Regions from separate parts of the Parageobacillus sp. VR-IP genome, predicted to be linked through region 1. Evidence: riboswitches for the same ligand, from Rfam matches in the RefSeq annotation. Region 1 holds a riboswitch; each other region holds the start of a gene.

The links. A riboswitch is a leader RNA that binds a small molecule or an ion and turns the genes downstream of it on or off. The one in region 1 is predicted to bind thiamine pyrophosphate.
Region 2: linked by a shared signal. The riboswitch ahead of thiM (hydroxyethylthiazole kinase) and the one ahead of thiC (phosphomethylpyrimidine synthase ThiC) in region 1 are both predicted to bind thiamine pyrophosphate.
Region 3: linked by a shared signal. The riboswitch ahead of tenA (thiaminase II) and the one ahead of thiC (phosphomethylpyrimidine synthase ThiC) in region 1 are both predicted to bind thiamine pyrophosphate.

The regions. Positions count from the first base shown of each region.
Region 1 covers NZ_JABVYQ010000009.1:31-5,733, reverse strand. The annotation lists gene HT574_RS17180 (amino acid permease) at 1-751, shown strand, start outside; gene HT574_RS17175 (DUF2935 domain-containing protein) at 853-1,278, shown strand; gene HT574_RS17170 (methyl-accepting chemotaxis protein) at 1,565-2,818, shown strand; TPP riboswitch at 2,878-2,992, shown strand; gene thiC (phosphomethylpyrimidine synthase ThiC) at 3,144-4,865, shown strand; partial or broken gene HT574_RS17160 (amino acid permease) at 5,192-5,703, opposite strand, start outside.
Region 2 covers NZ_JABVYQ010000001.1:1,039,030-1,044,732, forward strand. The annotation lists gene HT574_RS05385 (DUF6044 family protein) at 1-1,224, shown strand, start outside; gene HT574_RS05390 (glycosyltransferase family 2 protein) at 1,238-2,272, shown strand; TPP riboswitch at 2,325-2,437, shown strand; gene thiM (hydroxyethylthiazole kinase) at 2,499-3,311, shown strand; gene thiD (bifunctional hydroxymethylpyrimidine kinase/phosphomethylpyrimidine kinase) at 3,327-4,139, shown strand; gene thiE (thiamine phosphate synthase) at 4,142-4,816, shown strand; gene HT574_RS05410 (acyltransferase family protein) at 4,835-5,703, opposite strand, start outside.
Region 3 covers NZ_JABVYQ010000001.1:76,637-82,339, reverse strand. The annotation lists gene tenI (thiazole tautomerase TenI) at 1-417, opposite strand, end outside; gene HT574_RS00545 (energy-coupling factor transporter transmembrane component T family protein) at 434-1,216, opposite strand; gene HT574_RS00540 (ABC transporter ATP-binding protein) at 1,229-2,677, opposite strand; gene HT574_RS00535 (ECF transporter S component) at 2,697-3,287, opposite strand; gene tenA (thiaminase II) at 3,271-3,969, opposite strand; TPP riboswitch at 4,079-4,186, opposite strand; gene HT574_RS00525 (class I SAM-dependent rRNA methyltransferase) at 4,395-5,579, shown strand; gene HT574_RS00520 (MFS transporter) at 5,618-5,703, opposite strand, start outside.

The DNA of each region.
Region 1 (5,703 bases):
GGCGGGAGAAAGCAAAGAGCCGGAAAAAACGGTGCCAAAAGCGATTCGCAACACGGTATGGCGCATTTTGCTTTTCTTTGTTCTAGCTATTTTTGTGCTTGCCGGGCTGTTCCCGTGGGAAAAGGCAGGTTTAGTTGAAAGCCCGTTCGTTGTTGTGTTTGATAGTATCGGAATCCCGTATGCGGCGGACATTATCAATTTTGTTATTATTACGGCAGTGTTATCGGTTGCCAATTCTGGCCTATATGCCACATCGCGTGTATTATGGTCGATGTCACGCCAAGGGATGGTTAGCCCGTTTTTTAGCAAACTATCGAAAAACGGTGTTCCGATTAACGCGCTTATCGCAAGTATGGTAATTGGATGTCTTTCCTTATTATGCAGCATTTACGCGGAAGATACGGTGTATGTTTGGTTAACGTCGATTGCAGGATTTGGCGCTGTGGCGGTGTGGGCGTCGATCGCTTTATCCAATTATTTAGGAAGAAAAGCATTTCTTCGCCAAGGTGGAGACGTTCGTGAACTAAAGTATAAAACACCGCTTTATCCATTTGTTCCGCTTCTTGCTTTTGCATCCAATCTAGTCATTATTATCAGTCTTGCGTTTATTCCAAACCAGCGCATGGCTCTATATTGCGGCATCCCATTTATCGTTGCTTGCTATGTTTATTATCATCTTGTGGCAAAAAGACGAATGAAGGAAATACATAGGGATCAAACAATAAACGCTAGAGAAGGCGTAAGAGCATGACACAAAGGTAAACGAAGTATACTAGCGGAGGATAAGCATATCTTTCCTCTTTTTCCCATACACATAAAACGAAAAAGATGAAAATGGGGGAGGGGGAAGATATGCAATTTTATTATGGTCAGCAAATGCCGCTGCGTATTTTAGACGAAGCGGAATTTTGGAAGCATCAAGAGGAGGAGCATACGGTTGTTATTCGCGAGCTTGTTAGCGGCTTAGAGCCATCTTATGTCGAGGCGCTGAAAAAATGGGAAGAAGCGCTTTCTGCGACACATCAACAAGTAGTAAGGTACATTGAGTCGGTCATTCGCACGGGATATTACGTTCCTTATCAGCTTTACCAACAAGTGCTGCAGTTAGTATCTCATTGTTTGCGGCAAAGCCTTGATTTTATTAAGCTATGTCAACAAATAAAAACAGAAAGCAAAGTTGTAAGCAAAAATCCAACGGCAAAAGTGGTGCTGAACCATATTATTCGTGAGTCAGAATATTTTATTGGCATTGCGCAATTGTTATTATACGGAAAATAAGGAATGCCTATTCGCTTCGGATAGGCATTTTGCGTGTTTGGAAACGAGTAGAGAAAATAAGTGCTCAAGGCGAGAGCAGCAATGAAAAAATAATTCCCGGACATAAAGGTTAATATTTTATGGCTTGTGATTATTATACTAAAAAACAAAAAAAGAAGTGAATATGCCTTTTATATGAGTTTTATTATTGGGAAATTCTTCATAAAATTTATTTCAATAGAATAAAAGGAAATGATATAATTAATAGGAAATTTGTTTATATACAGAAAAAAAAGGGGGGAGAGGGTTGTCGTTACATAGTTATATTTTACGCACGATGTTCATTGTCATTCCTGGTACCGCTTTAATAATCATTGGTGTATGTTTAGGAAATGGCCTCCATGGCGCGGCGTTTTGGCGGACATTTTCGATTACGGTATTACTTGGAGCCATTGTTGGGGTCATTTCCGCTATGTTGAATTATCGGCGATTTATCGCCCCCATTGCTATTATCAATTATCATTTAGACAAAATGACAAATGGAGATTTGTCCACACGTGTTCCTATGAATGAAGTAAGACAATTAAAGCCGATTGCGCTCTCGCTTAATAACATGGCCAAAGCGTGGCAGGAAGTCATCACCATCATTCAGCGCCATTCCGACGAGATGGCGCAATTTTCCGGACAGTTAACAGCCATCGTAGATCAGACGACGAAAGCAACGGAGCAAATTGCGTCAACAATGGAAACTATTTCCTTAAATTCAGAACAGCAGGTGAAGACGGTGCAAGAAACGTCGTTAGCGATGAACGATATCTCCGATACGCTTATGCAAGTGGCGGCGAATACGAAGCACGTATCAACGAACGTAAATGAAACATCGGCAAAAGCGCAATCCGGAAAACAGTCGATTTCGCAAATGCAAGAGCAAATGCAGTTTATTTATGAGCATGTCCAATCGCTTGGACAAGTTATCAAAGGTCTTGGAGAGCGTTCGAATGAAATCGGTCAAATTACGCAAGTGATTACAGGCATCGCTTCGCAAACGAATTTACTTGCTTTAAATGCGGCGATTGAGGCGGCAAGAGCCGGGGAGCAAGGAAAAGGGTTCGCCGTTGTGGCGGATGAAGTCCGCAAATTGGCGGAACAGTCTGCTCAGTCCGCACAGCAAATTTCGCAGCTGATCGGCTATATCCAAGAAGAAACAGAAAAAGCGATCGAATCGATGGGAACAGTAGTTAGCGAAGTATCACAAGGGCTCGATGTTGCGCAAACGGCTGGACAATCGTTTGAACAAATCCGCCAATCCATCAGCGAAGTCAATGCCCAAATCGAACAAGTATCCACAGCGATCGAGCAAATGACGGAAAACGCGCAACGGGTAGCCACATCCATTGAGGACATGACAGAGATTGTGGAACAATCTTCTTACGGAGCAGCGAATATTTCGGCGGCGACACAAGAACAAATGGCATCTATGGAAGAAATTGCTGCCTCCGCCTCATCGTTAAGCAAAATGGCGGAAGATATGCAAACGATGTTAAAGCGGTTTACGGTATAAAACTATTTACATTACTTGATAAACGTGTTAATATTAAGAAAAATTAAATGGCTTTGTCGCTTATCTACTAGGGGAGTCCAATAGCTTGGACTGAGAAAAGAACGCGCTTAAGTTCTTTGACCCTTTGAACCTGATCTGGGTTATGCCAGCGTAGGGAAGTAGATAGCGGAAGTGTATGTGTTTGTTGCGTACGTTTCGCTATTTGCATTCCATCGGGTTCTCTTAGAGAACCCGATTTTTATTTCCGTATAGGTCTCCTACCTCGCCCTGCGTTTTGGTGTAACTTCAGGTCCTCACCACTATTTTGAAGGAGGAGAAAAGTTACATGCAAAACATTCCGTCTTTTATGCAGTTTCCCGCTAGTAAAAAGGTGTATGTCGAAGGTTCACGTCCAGATATTCGTGTTCCAATGAGGGAAATTACGTTAAGTCCGACGAAGACAGAAACAGGAATCATCGAAAATGAACCCATTCGTGTTTATGACACAACTGGTCCTTACACCGATCCTGATTTTCAGCCGGACATTCAAAAAGGATTGCCGCCGCTAAGAAAACGCTGGATTTTAGAAAGGGGGGACGTTGAAGAATACGAGGGTCGTCCAGTAAAACCGGAAGATAACGGATTCCGTAATGGGAAACAATCAGAGATTATTCTGCCTTTCGAGAGAAAACCGCTGCGCGCAAAAAAAGGAAAAACCGTTACGCAAATGCATTACGCAAAACGAGGGATTATTACGCCGGAGATGGAATTTGTTGCGATTCGCGAAAATATAGATCCGGAAATCGTGCGCCAAGAAGTTGCCGCAGGCAGAGCGATCATTCCTTCGAATATTAACCATCCGGAAAGTGAGCCGATGATTATCGGGAGTCGTTTTCATGTAAAAATTAACGCGAATATCGGCAACTCCGCAGTAACATCATCCATTGAAGAAGAAGTAGAAAAAATGCTTTGGGCGGTGCGCTGGGGAGCAGACACGATTATGGACTTATCGACGGGAAAACATATTCATGCGACGCGAGAATATATTATTCGCAACTCCCCAGTGCCTGTTGGGACGGTTCCGATTTATCAAGCGCTCGAAAAAGTGAATGGCGTCGTCGAAGACTTAACGTGGGAAATTTACCGTGATACGTTGATCGAGCAGGCGGAACAAGGGGTAGACTATTTTACGATTCACGCGGGGGTGCTGCTTCGTTACATACCGATGACGGTCAACCGGACAACCGGCATTGTTTCACGCGGCGGCTCGATTATGGCGCAATGGTGTTTAGCCCATCATGAAGAAAACTTCTTATACACGCATTTTGAAGAAATATGCGAGATTTTAAAAACGTATGATATCGCTGTATCGCTTGGGGACGGGCTGCGGCCAGGCTCGATTGCCGATGCCAATGACGAAGCGCAGTTTGCCGAATTAGAAACGCTTGGAGAATTGACGGAAATCGCGTGGAAGCATGATGTGCAAGTGATGATTGAAGGTCCGGGGCATGTGCCGATGCATAAAATTAAGGAAAACGTTGACAAGCAAGTGGAAATTTGCAAAGGAGCGCCGTTTTATACGCTAGGCCCACTCACGACCGACATCGCTCCGGGATATGACCATATTACATCGGCGATTGGCGCGGCGATCATCGGCGCGTATGGAACGGCCATGCTTTGTTATGTCACGCCGAAAGAACATTTAGGCCTGCCAAATAAAGAAGATGTGCGCGAAGGAGTCATCGCTTATAAAATCGCTGCCCATGCCGCTGATTTGGCAAAAGGACATCCAGGCGCGCAGCAGCGGGATGATGCGCTATCCAAGGCGCGTTTTGAGTTTCGCTGGAATGACCAGTTCAACCTTTCGCTTGATCCAGATCGCGCTCGAGAATATCATGATGAAACATTGCCGGCGGAAGGAGCGAAAATCGCCCACTTTTGTTCCATGTGCGGACCGAAATTTTGCTCGATGAAAATTTCGCATGATTTGCAACGAGCGGTAAAAGAAGAAGGGATGAAACAAAAAGCGAAGGAGTTTGTCGAACATGGTTCCTCCCTTTACCAATAAGGGATAGGTGTTGCAAAAGAACATTTCCGAGTTGAAAGAGAAAACTTTGGCTCTGGTTCAACGGATTACCGTGTTTTGATAAAAGGATTTAGAAAATGTTTTGAAATTAAGTCGTTTTAGAGTAATGTGTGAAAACGGTGTAAATGATCATCTGTTTCCTTGTCAGGGAATGAAAGGTGCTAACACTTCCATTCTCTGACAAGGTCAGAAAGCAAAACGTGTTTAACAAAAATGGCCATTAACCAAACTTGGTTATTTTCATACAATCGATTAGAAGTAAAATTACATACGGAGGTTTCTGTTTTCTTAACATAATGCCACTTCTTCTATTTCATCTCTAAATTGCATTCTTGTAATGAAATAACTTTTGTTTTTTTCACGAACTTATAGCCGAGCCAGACGATGATGAAAAGAGGCAAGCCGATATAAGAAACAAGCGCTCCATACCAGTCGATCGTCCCGCCTATGAACGCTGGGTAGTTTTGCCCTAAAATGACGATGGAGCAAAGAACAAAGGCAAAGATCGGACCAAACGGAAACCATTTCGCTTTATACGGTAAATCATCAAGACTTTTTCCTTGTGCCACATACGCTTTGCGGAAGCGGTAATGGCTGATGGCGATGCCAAGCCAGGCGATAAATCCCCCCATTCCCGAGGCATTAAGCAGCCACGTATACACAACCCCGTCGCCAAAGAATGAAGCTAAAAATGCAAGCGTTCCTAAAGAAGAAGTAACGATGAGTGCATTGACGGGCACGCCGCGCTTATCCAATTTCGCTAAAAATCTCGGCGCCTTTCCTTCGCGGGCCAAGTCCCAAAGCATGCGGGTCGATGCGT
Region 2 (5,703 bases), on a different contig from region 1:
GGCATGCCGCTCGCGCTATGGGCGTTTCTCAATATCCGCAACGGCGAGCGCTCATGGATAAATTATGCCGTGCTTACGTTATTGCCGTTTTATTCGAGCTTTGTGCTTGGCTTTTTCTTTTTCTTAAGCGCGCTAGGCATATGGTGGCTTGTCGATGTCCTCCGCGGAAGAGGTTGGAACTGGCGCTTTTTCTTGGCAATCGTCTATATGACGCTGCTTTATTTGGCGATTGATTACCGTCTCGTTCATTCGCTGTTATTTTCCGATGAACCGACGAGCCGTGATGAATACTTCCATGCCCGTTTGCCGCTTTGGCGGGTGATCCGCTTAATTTTCAAAAACTATATTCTCGGCCACACGCATGTGATGACGGTGCATGGTCTTGTCATTCTGCCGGTGACGCTAGTTGCGTTATATATCGTCTGGAAGAAAAAAATATGGCGGCGGGAAAAATTATTTATCTTTTTGCACGTGCTCAATTTCGCGCTGTCCACCTGGTATGCGTTTTGGTTTTACAAAGGCTGGGCTCCGCTGACAGAACGCTTCGACTTGTTGGATAAATTTAATTTCGCCCGCTATCACTTTTTGCGGCCGATGGTTATTTACGTGTTGTTTGCTGTCTCATTAAAAATTTTGTGGCAGCAAGGACAAGCGTGGAAAAGGCTATGTTTTGCCGCCATCGCCGCTCAGTTGGTGGTGCTCACTGCATTTAATGAAGAAATTGCCCATCGCCATAAGCCGTCGTTTCGTGAGTTTTATGCGGAAAAGCAGTTTCAAGAAATAAAAGAGTATATTGGCCGTCCTGTTCATACATACCGCGTCGCCAGCATTGGCATTCATCCGGCGATTGCGCAATATAACGGGTTTTATACGCTCGATACGTATAACAATTTTTATCCGCTTTCCTATAAGCATCAGTTCCGCCAAATCATCGCCAACGAACTCGCGAAAAACAAAAAGTTGCGCGAGTACTTCGATGAGTGGGGCGGACGCTGCTATATTTTTGTCGATGAACTGGGAAAACATTATATGTTTAAAAAGAATTCGAAACGAACGATTAAACATTTAGATCTCAACACCGATGTGTTCTATCAAATGGGCGGCCGCTACATTTTTTCGGCACTGCCGATTAAAAACGCCAAACAAAATAAGTTGGCGCTCGAAAAAGTGTTTCATTCGAAAGAGTCGGCATGGAAGATTTATTTGTACAAAGCGATGCCATAAGGAGGGAAATCCAATGGGTGAGCCGATGCTTACGATTGTCGTGCCTTGTTATAATGAAGAGGAAGTGTTGCCGGAAACGATCCGCCAGCTCCGCGCGCTGCGGGAGGCGCTCATTGCGGAAAAGCTGATTTCGGCTGACAGCACGCTCCTTTTCGTTGATGATGGGAGCCGTGATGCGACATGGGACATCATTTACAAAGCAAGTTTGCGCTATCCGGAAGTAAAGGGGCTGAAACTGGCGCGCAATGCCGGCCATCAAAATGCATTGCTGGCGGGAATGTTTGCCGCAAAAACGCGTTCGGACTGCATCGTTTCGATTGATGCCGACTTGCAGGATGATATTGCGGTCATTCGCGATTTTGTCCAAAAATTTCAAGAAGGCTATGAAATTGTGTATGGGGTGCGCAAGCGACGCGATACCGATACGTTTTTTAAACGACATACGGCGCAAGGTTTTTACAAATTAATGAAAGCGATGGGGGTCGACCTCGTTTATAATCATGCTGATTATCGTTTAATGAGCCGGCGTGCGGTCGAGGCGCTCGAGCGGTTTGAAGAGGTGAACATGTTTTTGCGCGGCATTGTTCCTTTGCTTGGCTTCCGTTCAACAACGGTGTACTATGACCGCAAGGAACGGGTTGCCGGAACGACAAAGTATCCGCTGAAGAAAATGATCGCGTTTGCCCTCGACGGAATCACATCGTTCAGCATTACGCCAATCCGCATGATTTCTCTTATCGGCTTTGTTTCTTTTTTCGTCAGCTTACTATTCGGCGTCTATTTTCTTATTTTAAAATTTACCGGCCACACGCAAACAGGATGGACGTCGCTGATCACCTCGATTTGGCTGCTTGGCGGCCTGCAGCTCATCGCCTTTGGATTGATTGGCGAATATATTGGGAAAATTTACAAAGAAACAAAACGGCGGCCCCGCTATATCGTCGATTTAGACTTATTTAATCTGCCAATACCGCATCGTTGGCACCAGTCTTCTTCCCTGCCTGAAGGGGCAGGAGTGCAGGAAATTCCGCCTCATCGCCCATCCTAACATTTTTGCTTGCAATATCAAAAAAGAAAGAGTAGACTGTTTGATGAACAACGATATAGCATGCGGGAGCTTGCGGAAGCAGGCTGAGAGTACGGCTATATTCCGCCGTTGACCGTTTGAACCTGTTTGGGTAATGCCAGCGCAGGAAAAGTGAGGATGGAGCCGCTTATACACTTTGCTTGCGCGCAAAGTGTTTTTTATTTTCACAAAACAAGGAGAGATGGGAATGGTGAATAATCAGGAAGCGGCAAGCGTGCTGCAAAAGGTGAGACAAGCTAATCCACTTGTACATAACATCACCAATGTTGTCGTCACGAATTTTGCCGCCAACGGCTTGCTGGCGCTTGGCGCCTCACCGGTGATGGCATACGCCAAAGAGGAAGTGGCCGATATGGCCAAAATAGCCGGGGCGCTTGTCTTAAATATCGGAACACTGCATCCAGAAGAAGTGGAAGCGATGTTGATTGCCGGAAAAGCGGCGAATGAAGCCGGCGTTCCGGTTGTTTTCGATCCGGTCGGCGCTGGGGCGACGCCATACCGCACGGAGACGGCGCGCAACATTGCCGCTGCGGTCAAACTGTCCGTTATTCGCGGCAATGCCGCGGAAATCGCCAATGTCATTGGGGAAACGTGGAAGATTAAAGGGGTCGACGCCGGAGAAGGAAGCGGCGATGTCGTCGCTTTGGCGGAAAAAGCGGCGGCGCTGCTGCAAACGGTTGTTGCGATCACAGGAAAAGACGATGTTGTCACAGACGGCAAGACAACGTACGTTATCCATAACGGACATCCGCTGCTCACGAAAGTAACAGGAACGGGCTGTTTATTGACCTCTGTGATCGGCGCTTTTGCCGCGGTGGAACAAGATGTGCTGAAAGCAGCGGCGGCCGCGCTTGTCAGCTATGGTGTCGCCGCCGAAATCGCGGCGGGCGAAGCGGGAGAACAGGGGCTTGGAAGCTTCCAAATCGCCTTTTTAAACGCGCTTTCCCGCATCGGAGCGGAGGAGATTGGCCGATACGGCCGCATCGAACAAAAAGGGTAAAGAAGGGAGAAAATCATGGTATATAAAGCATTGACAATTGCTGGTTCTGACAGCGGCGGCGGCGCCGGGATTCAGGCCGATTTAAAAACATTTCAAGAATTAGGCGTATTTGGCATGTCCGCCCTCACTGCGGTAACGGCGCAAAATACGCTTGGCGTGCAGGGAGTATACCCGCTGTCGCCGGAAGCGGTCGCAAAGCAAATCGAATCGGTCGCGACGGATTTAGGAGCAGACGCGGTGAAAACAGGAATGCTTTTTAGCGCTGAAATTATTGAAGTGGTCGCTGCGAAAGTGAAACAGTTTGACTGGGATCGCCTCGTTGTCGACCCGGTTATGATCGCCAAAGGCGGCGCACCACTGCTGCAAGAAGAGGCGGTAAATGCGCTGAAAACCTATTTGTTGCCGCTTGCGATGGTCGTCACGCCAAATATTCCGGAAGCAGAAGCATTAACCGGTCTTATGATCCGCACGATGGATGACCGTAGGGAAGCGGCACGCCGCCTTTATGAAATGGGAGCCCGATATGTGGTGATCAAAGGCGGCCACGACGATGATGGAGAGGAAACGGTCGATTTGTTATACAATGGCCGCGAGTTTTCCTATTTTACGGGTAAACGGATTGAGACGAAGCATACGCATGGAACAGGCTGCACGTTTGCCGCGGCGATCACGGCCGAGCTTGCCAAAGGAAAAACGGTGCAGGAAGCGGTGCAGACGGCGAAATCGTTCATTCAAGCCGCTATTAGCCATACGTTAGGCATCGGCCATGGTCACGGTCCGACGAACCATTGGGCGTACCGGGAAAAAAACGGTGCGGTAGGTGAGTAAAGGTGGCGCGAATAGCAAGTGAGGCAATGAAGGAACAATTGGAAGTATATTTTATCATGGGAAGCGTAAACTGTGCCAAACCGCCGGCAGAAATATTAGCGGAAGCGATTGCAGGCGGCATTACGCTTTTTCAATTCCGAGAAAAAGGAAGCGGTGCGCTAGTTGGCGAACAAAAGTATGAGCTCGCCAAGCAATTGCAGCACATTTGCCAAGAGCATGGCATTCCGTTTATCGTCAATGACGATGTCGAACTAGCCCTCGCTCTCGACGCAGATGGAGTGCATATCGGGCAGGAGGATGGAGACGCGCGCATCGTCCGTGAAAAAATTGGTGATAAAATTCTTGGCGTTTCCGCGCATAATTTGCAAGAAGCGCTAGCGGCAGTCGCCGCTGGCGCCGATTATATCGGCGTCGGTCCCATCTATCCGACGAAATCGAAGGAAGATGCGAAAAAAGCGCAAGGACCGGGGATCATCCGTTTGCTGCGCCGCCATGGCATCGCCATTCCGCTGGTTGCTATTGGGGGCATTACGGCGGACAATGTCGGCGAGGTCATTGCGGCAGGGGCGGACGGTGTTTCTGTGATCAGCGCCATCGCTTCTGCCCCATCTCCGGAGGTGGCTGCCAGACAGCTGGCCCAAGCAGTGCATTTAAGCAAAAAGGGTGCCCAAAAGTAAGGGCACTTTTTTTGCTGCCTAAGAAACGGCTTGTTTTCTTTTTGGCAAACGCAGCTCTAAAAGCGGTTGTGTGATTTGTACGATCGGTTTGCTTCCAAGAAGGAACACGACGAGAAACGACAATCCTAACAGCAGCGGATAGCCGTGAACGCTCATGATAAAATTCGGAAACTTTGTCTCGTGCAAATATTTTAAAATAAACCCGTGCAATATATAAATATAAAACGTTCTTTGCCCGAACACGGAAAACGAATAACGCTGGTTTGGGATCAGAGCGAGAAAACTGATCATCATTAGTGTGCTTGCTCCATAAATCATGAGACGTCCGGCAACACCAACCTTTTCGGGAACGCCAAGTGTATCATATGATTTAGAGCCGTACAGCCATTCCTGTGGCAAATCCGGAAAACCAAAATGAATCAGAACGAACATGGTGATGAGTGCAACAATGGAAAATAAGCGAATGCGCCATGTAAATAAGCGCTCAATCTCGCTTTTTTCCAGAAAAAATCCTAGCAAAAAGAACGGGAAAAACGTAAATGTACGCGATAGGCTCAGCCATTTTTCCGCATCAAGCATTCCGGCTCCGACCCCTAAAAGAAGGGCAAGTGACAGCGATATCGATTTTGGCATTTTGGCAAATACCCATAACAGCACGTTCCAGCTGAACAAGCTGATCAAAAACCATAACCCCCAATGAGGAGTTAACAAATCAAATTCGAGCGAATCTTCTTCATATAAGAAGAAATAATAAATAGAGTAGAGCAGTTGAAAAATAAGATAGGGAACAAGCAACTTTTTCGTAATTTTTTTAAAATATCCTTGTTGATGAAACTTCTTTGCGAAATAGCCGGAAATAAAGATGAACGCTGGCATATGGAAAAAGA
Region 3 (5,703 bases), on a different contig from region 1:
AACTCCGCGCGGCCGCATCCCCGGCTTGCTTGCGGTCGGAAAAATATGTCCATAGATACAAAAATCTGCGCCGCTTTTCTCTGCTTCCTTCGCCTCGTCAAGCGAATGGACCGAACAGCCGACAGCCAGCGCCGGAAAATGAGGCTTTACTTGGCATACCGATAAGCTGTGGTGCGCCAGCTGCACCCCTTTTACGCCAAACACCGCCGCCACATCGACGCGGTCATTGACAATGATCTTCTGTGGCGGCACCCCGCTTTCGATGAGAGCGGCAACGAACGCGGAAACCTCGCGCGCCGTTTTCCTTTTTTCCCGCACATGAATCGCATCGATATACGGATGGATGCGGGCACAAATAGACGCAAACTGTTCGGCAGACTGTTTTCCCGTCGAAATGAGATGAAGCTGTTTTGTCATTGTCATCCCTTGCTTTCTAGCGCACATCGGTAACCGGAATATACGGGTAATGCACGCCGGTGTAATAAGCCGCCGCCGCTACAAAGGCGAATAGAGCGACAAGCGCGATATCGTATTTGTTAAAGCCGATTTCATAGTAAAACGTCCGCTCTGTGCTGCTGGAAAAACGCTTTGCTTCCATCGCCACCGCGATGCGCTGGGCGCGGCGGATGCTTTGCGACAGGAGCGGAATCGCATAGCGCTTCATTTTTTCCAGCCATCCGTGGCTTGCCGTTCCCCGCACTTTTAACGCATTATGCACGGTCTGAAACTCCTCGAGCATAATCGGAAGCAAGCGCACAGCCGCCAAAAAGCTGTAAGCGTATTTCGGTTTTAACTTTAGCTGCTGCATCAAAGAATAAAACAAACGGACCGGCCTCGTCGTTAAGGAAAACAAAAGCCCAAGGAACGCGAAGGAAAGGGCGCGAAAGCCAATATGCAGCCCGCGCAAAAAGCTTTCCTCCGTCACATGGATCAGCCCCCAGCGAAACCATGTTGTCTCCCCCTCGCCAAACATCATCATCGACGAAGCGGTCGAAACAAAGATAAGAAGAAATGGCAAAAACAATAGCAGCAAAAACTTCCACGGGTAGCCAGTAGAGAACATAAACAGCAAAAGCAGCGCAAGCGAAAAATTGATTAATACATTTGGATTATGAATAAACAATACAGCCAAAAACAGAAACAGAAGCACGATCAGTTTTAAACTTGGATTTGTTTGGTGCAGCCATGTTTCCCGATAGCGAATGTTCCATTTCATCGTCTGTTCCCCCTACACAAACAGAGCGGCTGCTGTTGACCGCTGCCCGGAAATCGATTCATCCTTGACGAGCTGCCCGTCTTCGATCACCCATCTTCTGGTGGCAAAATGCTTCACAATATTTTCGTCATGGGTGGCCATAATGATGGTTGTCCCTTGTCTGCGATACGACTCTAGCAGTTCAAGAAGCGCAAACGTATTTTTCGCATCCTGTCCAAACGTCGGTTCATCAAGAAGAAAAATTTGCTGTCCGCTTACAATCGAAGCGGCGACGCTTAAACGGCGTTTTTGCCCCATGGAAAGCTGATATGGATGCTGATCTTGCTGCTCATAAAGATGAAACTGCCGCAGCAGCCCTTCCACTGTTTCCGTAATCTCGGCCTCTTTTCGTTTTTCCAAGCGAAGCGAATAAGCAAGCTCTTCGCGTACAGAATTGGTGACAAACTGAAATTCCGGATTTTGAAAGACAAAGGCAAGCAAGCGGTGCAGCTGTTTTAGCTGCTTGCTGTCTTTGCCGTATAGCTCATATGTTCCATCGGTACGGATCAGCTTCATGAGCGCATGCAAGAGCGTGCTTTTTCCGGCGCCATTTTTGCCCGTGACAGCAATCCACTCCCCCGCATGTACGGCCGCTTCTTCAATGCGGATTTTCACCTCATTGGACCGATAGCCTTGAAATTGGCGTAGATATATCCTTTTCTCCCCGCCGCTCTCCGTGCTCCGGCGCCGCTTTGCCGTATACTCCTCCCATACGCCCGGATACCAAATACCTTGAGAAGCGATGATGTTTTTATAGTTGGCAAACACCGTTTGTGCCTTGTCATCGGCGATAATTTCCCCGTCATCGTTAAATAAAACGATGCGGTCGACAAAATCGAGCACATGATCGATTTTATGTTCAACAATAATAACCGTTTTTTCTTTAGCGATTCGTTTCACCGTCTGCCAAATCTCTTTTGTTCCTTCCTCATCGATCATCGCTGTCGGCTCATCCAAAAACAGCACATCCGGATCCAATGCCAATACAGACGCCAGCGCCAGCCGCTGCTTCATCCCTCCCGACAGCGTGTGAATATCGGTATGCGGCTCGATAAACAGGCCGACTTTTTCTAACAGCGTTTTGATTCGCTGATGCATCTCGCTCCGCGGCACACCGATGTTTTCAAGGGCAAAAGCAATTTCTTCATCGGCAAACGGCATGCAAAACTGCGTGTCAGGATCTTGAAACACATATCCCCAGTTGGTTGGAAGCTGCAGACGTTCCGCCTTCATCGGCACATCGATTGAATTCGGAATCAATCCTGACAACACTTGCAATAACGTCGATTTGCCGCATCCGGATGGACCGAGCAGCAATACTTTTTCCCCTTCGTAAAACGTGAGCGATAAATCTTTAAACAAGAGCGTATCTTTGCCTGGAAATTTTAAGCGGAGCCGCTCTACAGCAGCGATCGGTTTCATCGTTTCACCGCCACCTTTTTCAACGATCAAGAGCGTCATAATCTTCTTTCGAAGCCGGGCGCAACATTTGCGTTACCCCCGTTTTCTCTAAGGCTTTTACTAGTGAAACGGCGAAAAAGCCGGAAATGACCACCGCGCCGACAAAGCGGGCAATCAAGAATAATGCCAAATTCCAAGGTGCCAGCGCTTCAATGTATCCTTTGTAAAAATCCATCACCAGCGAGCCGATGGTCGCTCCAATCGCGCCAAGCGACACAACTAACACGTCAAATCTCTTATAACGAAATGCCGCAAATACCACTTCCGCCAACAGCCCTTGAATCACTCCATAAATAAGCACTTCAAGCCCCCACTCAGATCCCATGATCAATTCACCGGAAGAAGCGGCAATTTCCGCCAACAGCGCAACGCCTGGCTTGCGAATGAGCAAATACGCTACTGACGCGGCAATAAACCACATGCCGTAAATCAATTGATCAAGATGAAAGCCAAACACTTTCACAAAGTCGTACACTGGTCCCCAAATTTTATAAATGATGCCGAATATCACTGCAATCACAATCGTTGTCAAAATATCAGCGAGTTTCAACCCTTTAGTCGTTGTGGACATACGCTTGAATCTCCTTTCTTGCCGATGGCCATGTTTCTAAATAATAGGCCATTTCCCAAAATTCGTACTCATATTCACTGCTGATGAGAAAATGCTGCTCCATCCGCTTGCGGTCCGCTTCCGTGACCGCTTCAGCGATCGCATCCAACCGGGCGATCTGCTCTTCTACTAAACTGCGGAACCAATCGGAGCTATACGTGCCAATCCATTTTTGATAAATCGGCTCATCTGGCTTGCAATCTTTTAATCTTTCGCCAATTTCATAATAGAGCCAGTAGCATGGCAAAATTGCGGCAATGACATCGCCCAAATGCCCTTCATACGCCGCTCTGTACATATGGGACGTGTAGGCGTATGCCGTCGGCGCCGGAATAAAAGCCGCTTTTTCTTCGTCGGTAATGCCAAGCAGTTCAGCAAATGTTTCATGCAAGGACAATTCCGCCTCGCATGTGCTCTGAGCATGATGCGCCAGCCTTGCGGTTGTCGCTAGATCTGGAGACTTCGCCGCTCCAATCGCTTGCACTCTCGCAAAATGGCGTAAATAATAGGCATCCTGCATCACATAATAGCGAAAACGCCTTAGATCAAGCGTCCCTTCTCCCAGTTCTTTTACAAACGGATGATGAAAGCTTGCCTGCCAGATCGGGTCAGCTTTTTTCCTCACTTTTTTTGCAAATGACATCCTCTTCTCCCCCTCTTTTCATAAAAATAAACGCCACTTCCTTTACAAAGGCGTAAAGAAAGTGGCGTTGCATACGAGCCGTCAAAACTACAACAAAATATCGATCCACGACTGCGCTGCTCCACTTCCCTACGCTGGTATTACCCAGATCAGGTTCTAAGGGTCTCAAAGGCACACTTTGATCTCAGCCTTTCTAAAGGCCCCCCTAGTGGATTGCGTCCGTTATGAAATTTTCTCGTTTGAGTTTATCATATCACTCGGTAAATGGTTGTCAACCCTTTTTTTCTATTCCACATCATTTCCGTATTCGGTATCTCAAAAAATCATCCTGCCAAATGTCGACGGACGCTGCCTTCATTGCGTCTTCGCCTGCAATTCGGTATCATAAAAACGCAAACGACTACTATCATATTGGAGTGGGTAATGTGGCGAAAGTATTTTTAAAGCGAAACCGGAAAAAACGGCTCGAGCAAGGGCACCCATGGATTTTTCAAAGTGAAGTCGATCATATTGAAGGCGATTTTGCACCGGGAGATTTCGTCGATGTATACAACCATCAGCACTACTTTTTAGCCAAAGGCTATATTAACCCAAAATCGCAAATGATTGTCCGCGTATTGACGCAAAATCCCGAAGATGAGTTAAATGAGCAATTTTTCGTTGAGCGAATCCGTCAAGCATGGGCGTACCGCGAACGGATGATTCCCGGCGTCCGCTCATGCCGCGCCATTTACGGGGAAGCCGACTTTTTGCCGGGGCTGATCGTAGATAAATACGAAGACGTGCTTGTCGCGCAAATTCTTTCCCTCGGCATGGAAAAACGGAAAGACTGGATTTTGCGCGGCTTACTGGAAGTGTTTCAGCCGCGGGCGATTTATTTGCGCAATGACGTGTACGTCCGCGAACTCGAAGGATTAGATCAGGAAAAAGGCTTTTGGTACGGCGAAGCAGAAACGGAAGTTCTCATTGAAGAAAACGGCGTCAAATATATCGTCGATATTGAAAACGGGCAAAAGACCGGATTTTTCTTCGACCAGCGGCAAAACCGCGCGGCAATTAAACCGCTCATTGACAGCAGCACAACGGTGCTTGACTGCTTTACCCATACGGGTTCATTTATGCTGAACGCCTGCTTATACGGAGCAAAGCACGTCACCGCGGTCGATATTTCCGAACACGCGATTGAAACAGCGAAACGCAATGCGGCCTTAAACGGCTTTACAAACGTCGAATTTGTCGTCGCCAACGCTTTTGACTATTTGCGCGAAGCGGTTCACGACGGAAAACAATGGGATGTCGTCATCATCGACCCGCCGGCGTTCGCCAAATCCGCGCATGCCGTTCCGAAAGCGCTGCGCGGCTACAAAGACATTAACTTAAACGGCTTAAAGCTTGTCAAAGACGGCGGCTTTTTCGTTACATCGAGCTGCTCGTACCATGTCCGCCCGCATATGTTCGAAGAGATGGTGGCCGAAGCGGCATTTGACGCAAAGAAAATTTTGCGGCGAGTATATTGGAACGGCGCCGGCTACGACCATCCGAAGCTACTTGCCGCCGATGAAGGCGATTATTTAAAATTTGCGATTTATGAAGTGCGTTCGCGCCGATAATCCATCAGAACAAAAAACGCTTAGGTGGTTCAATATCCCTAAGCGTTTGCTTTTTTATGTTTTTGCAAAATATAGAGATAAAAGCTGATAGAGATGAACACAGACAAAGCCGCGGCAAGATAAA